2 regions of the Burkholderia sp. AW33-5 genome follow, and region 1 is predicted to be linked to the other one. Evidence: riboswitches for the same ligand, from Rfam matches in the RefSeq annotation. Region 1 holds a riboswitch; the other holds the start of a gene.
What was found. A riboswitch is a leader RNA that binds a small molecule or an ion and turns the genes downstream of it on or off. The one in region 1 is predicted to bind cobalamin.
Positions count from the first base shown of each region.

Region 2: it holds a riboswitch for cobalamin, as region 1 does, so the genes downstream of both, ACV22V_RS07150 (TonB-dependent receptor domain-containing protein) here and ACV22V_RS06385 (HoxN/HupN/NixA family nickel/cobalt transporter) in region 1, are expected to answer to the same signal.

Region 1 covers NZ_JBSAXA010000002.1:625,561-628,966, forward strand. The annotation lists gene cobW (cobalamin biosynthesis protein CobW) at 1-1,046, opposite strand, end outside; gene ACV22V_RS06385 (HoxN/HupN/NixA family nickel/cobalt transporter) at 1,072-2,130, opposite strand; cobalamin riboswitch at 2,316-2,578, opposite strand; cobalamin riboswitch at 2,703-2,939, shown strand; gene cobA (uroporphyrinogen-III C-methyltransferase) at 3,110-3,406, shown strand, end outside.
Region 2 covers NZ_JBSAXA010000003.1:96,485-99,890, reverse strand. The annotation lists gene ACV22V_RS07155 (LysE family translocator) at 1-107, shown strand, start outside; gene ACV22V_RS07150 (TonB-dependent receptor domain-containing protein) at 142-2,070, opposite strand; cobalamin riboswitch at 2,387-2,579, opposite strand; gene ACV22V_RS07145 (helix-turn-helix domain-containing protein) at 2,689-3,406, opposite strand, start outside.

The DNA.
Region 1 (3,406 bases):
CGCTGCAGCGCGGCCGCGTCGAGATCCTCGCCGATCAGCACGAAGCGGCTCGCCCGCGTTTCGCCGTCCTGCCAGCGACGGTCGAAGTAGCTGTCGAAGCGGCGGCCGACGCCCTGGATCACGAGCCGCATCGGCGCATCGGGCAGCGCGGCGAAGCCTTTCGCGCGGTAGATCGTGTGCGTCTCGACGACACGCTGCAGCGCGGCGATCGTCGCCTCGCGCGTGCCCGCATCGCCCGCCACCACCACCGAATCGAAATCGTCGTGATGATGGTCGTGATCGCCGTCGTCGGCCGAGCCGTGATGGTCGTGCCGCAGGTGGATCGTTTCCTCCGACGCCGATTCGAGCCCGAGCAGCATCGCGACGTCCAGTTCGCCACGCGTCGCGCGCACGATCTTCACCTGCGGCGGGATTTCCTCGCGGATCGCGGCTTCGACCTCGGCGAACCGCGCGTCGGCGACGAGGTCGGCCTTGTTCACGATCACGAGATCGGCGGACGACAGCTGATCGGCGAACAGTTCGTGCAGCGGCGATTCGTGGTCGAGGTTCGGATCGGCGCGGCGCTGCGCGTCGACGGCCTGCGGGTTCTCGGCGAACTGGCCGCTCGCGGCGGCCGGACCGTCGACGACGGTCACGACCGCGTCGACCGTGAAGCTGTTGCGGATCGTCGGCCAGTTGAAGGCCTGCACGAGCGGCTTCGGCAGCGCGAGGCCCGACGTCTCGATCAGCACGTGATCGATGTCGGCGCGGCGCTCGACGAGCGCTTCCATCACCGGATAGAACTCCTCCTGCACGGTGCAGCACAGGCAGCCGTTCGCGAGTTCGTACAGCTGGCCCGACGCTTCGCCCTGCCCGCCGTCCGCGTCCTCGCAGCCGATGCCGCAGCCCTTGAGGATTTCGCCGTCGATGCCGAGCTCGCCGAATTCGTTGACGATCACCGCGATGCGGCGGCCTTCGGCGTGCTGCAGGATGTGGCGCATCAGCGTGGTCTTGCCGCTGCCGAGAAAGCCCGTGACAATCGTGACGGGAAGCTTGCGTAAGGTCATGGTGGATCCTGTGTCGAAAAGAGAGTCAGGCCGAGAGCGTCACGTCGATCTCGTCGTAGCGTTTGAGGCGGTAGATCGCGGCCGACACGATCCAGCACGCGAGGAACAGGCCGATCACGACGTAGCCGAGCATCCCGAAATGCGATGCGACCATCGTCGAGAAATTCCACACGGGCCCCTGCAGCGACAGTTTATCCGCGAGCAGCGCGAGCACCTCGATGCCGCCGATCAGCGCGGCGACCAGCACCGACACGAACGTGATCGTCATGTTGTAGTAGATCTTGCGGATCGGCCGCACGTACGCCCAGCGGTACGCGCCCATCATCAGGATGCCGTCGGTCGTGTCGACGAGCGTCATGCCCGCGGTGAACAGCACCGGCAGCACCATCACCGACCAGAACGACAGGCCGCCCTGCACCTGCGTGGCCGAGATGCCGAACAGCGCGATTTCGGTCGCGGTGTCGAAGCCGAAGCCGAACAGGAAGCCGACCGGATACAGGTGCCAGCTGCGCGACACGAGGCGGAACAGCGGCCGGAACAGGCGGGCCAGCACGCCGCGCTGGTTCATCAGCATGTCGAGGTCGGCGTCGACGATCGCCTCGCCGCGGCGGGCCGCGCGAAACGTCCGGTAGACGGAGATCAGGATCAGCAGGTTGGCGGCCGCGAGCACCAGCAGGAAGAACGCCGACACGCTCGTGCTGATCACGCCGCCCCAGGTCTTCATGCTCTCGAAACGCGCGAGCGACGCCGCGGTCAGCGCGACCGCGACCGACATCACGATCACCACCGTCGAATGGCCGAGCGAGAAGAACAGGCCCGCGCCGAGCGGGCTGCGGCCCTCCTGCATCAGCTTGCGCGTGACGTTGTCGATCGCGGCGATATGGTCGGCGTCGACCGCGTGGCGCAACCCGAACACGTAGGCGAGCAGCGCGGTGCCCAGCAGCACGGGCTGGTCGCGAAACGCGACGAAGGCCCAGATCCACGCGCCGACGTTGAAGGCGACGAGCAATGAATAGATCGCGACGATTTTGCCGCGCAGCCCGGATGAGCTGTCGTTGAACAGGCGGAAGAACGAGTCGAGCATGATGCTCCTTTGCGAACGGTCGACATGATGAATGCCAACACGGCCGTCGTCGGCCCCGCCCGCGCCGCCGATCGTTCTTCGCCCCGGCCCGCGCGCGCTGCGGCTGACGGGTCGGCAAAGGAAGCGGGCAGCGTTCGGGCGTCGGGCGTGCTGCGGCCGTGGACGATGCGCCGCCTCCCCGCGGCGCTGAACCCCACGTTCTGGCCGGTATCCGGGCTGACGAACACGCCGCTTCGCCTTCCCGGATGCGCGGCATCCAGTGGCGGTCGTCCGCATGCGGCAGGCATGCGGCGAAGCGGCGCTGCATCGCGCTAAGCGCGATGCGTTCGCTTACCGTTGCGGGGGCAGCACAGGTTGGCTCGACCGCGGTGCAGCCAGGCTCCCTGTTTCCCGTTTAACTGCGCGCGCCGGAGGAGCGCGCGCGAGCACCAAAACGCGTGCGAGTGTAGGCGGCGGTGCGGGGAGCGTCAAGGCGGAACGGGCCGCCGCGGTGCGTTCGGCCCGGCCGCGGCATCGTGCCGGGGGCGCTCGCGGCGCCCGCGGAGCGGGTTCGCGCGGGCCGACCGCTGTGCTATCGTATGCGCCGCGTTCGGTGCTCGCATGCGCATTCCGCGCACGCAGTTAAACGGGAAACAGGAGGCGGAAGTCCGCCCGGCCTGTGCTGTCCCCGCAACGGTACGCCGCCCGCGCGCCGCGGTTCCCCCCGCACGCGCCCAGGCCGCCCGCGATGCCACTGCCCTTCAGCGGGCGGGAAGGCTGCGGCCTGGCAAGCGGCCAGCCCGGATACCGGCCGACGCAAGGGGCGAGCCCGCTGCTCGCCGAACGCCCGATCCGCGGGGGACGGATGGGGTGCGCTTCCCGCCCGCGTTCGCGCGGGCTTCGCCCGATCCATCATGCCTTGCCTGTCCGCCGGCCGCCGATGTGCCGCTCGCCGTCCCCTTTCCACTGCCACGACACGGTGTGCGCCGTGCCGCGTCCGATGAGCCGCGCCTGGCTCGTCGGCGCCGGCCCCGGCGACGCCGATCTGCTGACGCTGAAGGCCGTGCGCGCGATCGCCACGGCCGACGTGCTGCTCGTCGACGACCTCGTGAACCCCGACGTATTGCGCCATGCGCGCGCCGACGCGCGCATCGAGCACGTCGGCAAGCGCGGCGGCCATGCGTCGACGCCGCAGGAGGCGATCGTCGCCGCGATGCTCGCGCACCTGCGCGCGGGCCGCAGCGTCGCGCGGCTCAAGGGCGGCGATCCGTTCGTGTTCGGCCGCGGCGGCGAGGAG
Region 2 (3,406 bases), on a different contig from region 1:
TGCCGCTCACGTTCATGCACGGGCTGTCGCGCGTGTCGGCCGTCGTGATCGCGGTGTTCGGCGCGATCCAGTTGATTGCGGGCATGCGCGGCGTCGTCTGGTCATGACGCGCGCCGCGGCACCGGCACACCGCGTGCGCGGTCAGAACGTGTAGCTGACCTTGCCGAACGCAGTGCGGCCGAGCGTGTTGTAGCCGTACGCGGTCATGTACTGACGGTCGAACAGGTTCGACAGCGTCGCCGACACCGTCAGGTGCGAATTGATCCTGTACGACGCGCGCAGGTTCACGGTCAGGTACGACGGCAGATACGTCGTGTTGGCCGGGTCGTCGAACGTCGTGCCGCCGTAGTTCAGCGACGCGCCCGTGCTCAATGCGTGCAGGTTGAATTCGTCCCACGTGTGGTCGACGTTGACGCTGACCGTCTGGCGCGGCCGGCGGTTGAGCCAGCTGTCGTTGGTTTCGTCCTGCGGATTCAGGAAACCGACCGCGACGCTCACCGGCGTATAGCGGCCGATCGTGCCCTTGTACGACAGGTCGATGCCGCGGATATGCGAGCGACCGATGTTCATCGGCGAGCGCGTCGCGGGGTTGTAGGCGATCAGGTTGTTGATGCGCGTGTCGTAGATCGCGGCGCTGAACGTGCCGTACGCCGTGTTCGCATCGAGCGCGGCCTCGACCGAATCGCTGCGTTCCGGGTTCAGGTCCGGGTTGCCGTAGCCCGGGTAGTACAGGTCGTTGAACGAGGGCAGGCGGAACGCGTTGCCGTACGACACGCGCGCCGTATAGACCGGCGTGATGGCCCACGACAGCGCGGCGTTGCCGGTGTTCACGGCCTTCCCGGCGATGATCTCGTGCCGCCCCGCGACGAACATCGTGACGCTGCCGAGCGTCGCCGACTGATGCAACGAGAACGCGGAGTCGTTGCGCGTGGGCACGCCGTCCGGCACGTCGACGGGCAGGAAGGCCTGTTCGCGCGTGAAGTCGTACGCGACCTTCGTCTCGCCCGACAGCGGCAGGCCGAACAGCCGGAAGCCGTGTTCCTGATGGGTCAGCGACGTCGACGAACTGATGCGCTGCGAGTTGATCTGGTCGGTCGGAATGGTCGGGTCGCTCGCATACAGGAACTGGCGGTCGTTCGCATAACCGAACGACTGGTCGAACTGGGTGTCGGGCGTGATGTCGAGATGGAACGCGATGCCGGTCGTCAGCTGATGATCGAGCTCGCGATTCGCAAAGCCGGCGTTGTCATAGGACAGGTCGGAGCGGTGATACAGCGCGAACGTCGAGATCGACCAGTTGTCGCGCGCGTAGCCGAGTCGCGCATCGAGGTCCTGCGCGTGATACGGATTGCGGCCGTCCTCGTGCCCGTAGGCGAACGGCCGCGTCGCGTCGATGCCGGCCGTGTTGTAGCTGTGCAGGCCGAGCGTGTAGGTGAGGCCGCCGAGCGCGGCGAGCGGCCCCGTCGACGGCACGGTGCCCGACGTGCGCACCTGCGTGTCGAAGGTCTTGTTCGAGCCGCCGCCGAACGACACGGTCGTCTGGTTCGGCTGGCCTGCCGCGCGGCGCGTGAACAGTTGCACGACGCCGCCCATCGCGTTCGCGCCGAATGATGCGGCGGCCGGCCCCGAGATCACCTCGACGCGTTCGAACGCGTCGGTCGGCAGGTCGGCCCACGGCGCGATGCCGGTCGTCGGCGAGCCGATCCGGATGCCGTCGATGAACACCGCGACCTGATTGGCGGACGAGCCGCGGATGCTCACGGACGCCGACGAGCCGGGGCCGCCGTTTTGCGAGACGGTCACGCCCGGCAGCGTCGCGAGCGCCTGCGTGATGCTCGGGTCGCTCGGCGACAGCCGATCGAGATCGGCGCGCGTGAGCACCTGTGTCGTCGCATAGCGCTGGTCGAACGATTCGGGCAGGTGCCGCGTGTCGGTCACGCTGATCGTCGGCAGGTCGGCGGCTGCGGCGGGTTGGGGCGGCTGCGGGAGCGCCGTGTCGCCGGCGGCATGGGCGATCGGGGCGAACAGCGCCGTGGCGGCGGACGTGGCGAGAAAGTGGCGAAGATTCATGAGGCAATGAGCGTGATCGTGTTGCGGGTACGGCGAGCGTAAGCGGGTGGCGGTGCGTACCGCCCGGATTCGTATCGGTCTATCGCGAGACCGGACGGCTTGGGCGGTCGTCGCGCGGATCGAACGACACGGCACGGCACACGCGTGCGGACACGCCGCGCCCATGGCTGGCGCGACGGCACGACGCTTCCGGCGAGGAAGCGGAGGCGGAAAGACTGGACATCTGAAGGGTCCTGAGGTCGGGCCGTCCATGCAACGGGGGCGACCGCCAAAGGCGGTGCCTGGCGCTCCGGGACACCCCGCCCGGCGCGGCTGCTTGGACCTCGGGTCGATGGCAGGTCTCCTGGCTCGCGGGTCGCTATTCGCACCGGCCTTCCCGGTTTCCCAGTGGCTTGGAGTAGTGCGGATTCGCCGCTCACAGTTGCGGGGGCAGCCGCAGATTCGAGGCGCTGCCTCTCCTGCGTTCCCTTTTGATCCCGTCTCCGGGAACCATCAGCGCGCAAGCGTAATGGCGAGCGCTCCGGCGCGTCAATCGGCGAAGCGCGCGGGGATGCGAAAAAACGTCAGTGCTCGCCGGATTCTTTTCCAAATCCTCGCTTGCGAGACATGAGGACCCCTTTACATCTGAGGAAAGGGCGCGCTGGCCGCGCGGCAATCGCGGCGGAACCGGCTCGGCGCGACGCCCGTCCATCGCACGAACGCCCGCCGGAATGCTTCCTCGCCCGCGAACCCGAGATGCGCGGCGATCCGCGCGACCGGCCAATCGGACTCGCGCAGGCACCGCCGCGCGACGTCGGCGAGACACTGCTCGCGCAACGCGTGATAGCCGCTGCCTTCGGCCGCCAGCCGCCGTCGCAACGTCGCCTCGCTGACGCCGAGCCATGTCGCCAGTTCGGCAAGCGCGGGGAGCGCCTGCTCGCGCGCGAGCGCCGCGTCGAGAAAGCCGCGCACCTGCTGCGCCCATGACACGACGGCCGGCGCCGCATCGATCAGACGAAACGGAAAATCGACGAGGAACGCGGCCAGCTCGCCCGGCTGGCGGATCACGCGGGCATCGAGCCGCGCGGCGTCGAATGCGAAACCATAGGTTTTGCGGCCGACATCGACCGGCGCGTTGAACAGCCCGAGCAGCGGCATCGCGTCGTCGCGGCGCGGATGGCCGAGCCAGACTTCGTCCGGTCGCAGCGGCTGCCCGATCAGCCAGCCGAACAGCTGCAGATAGCAGAACAAGCCCGTCAGGTCGACGAGGCACGCGGCCGGGCTGCGCGTGCGGCGCAGCGAATCCATCCGGAACGTCGCGCGCCCGTCGCGCACCGCGAGCGACAGCGCGCCGGCG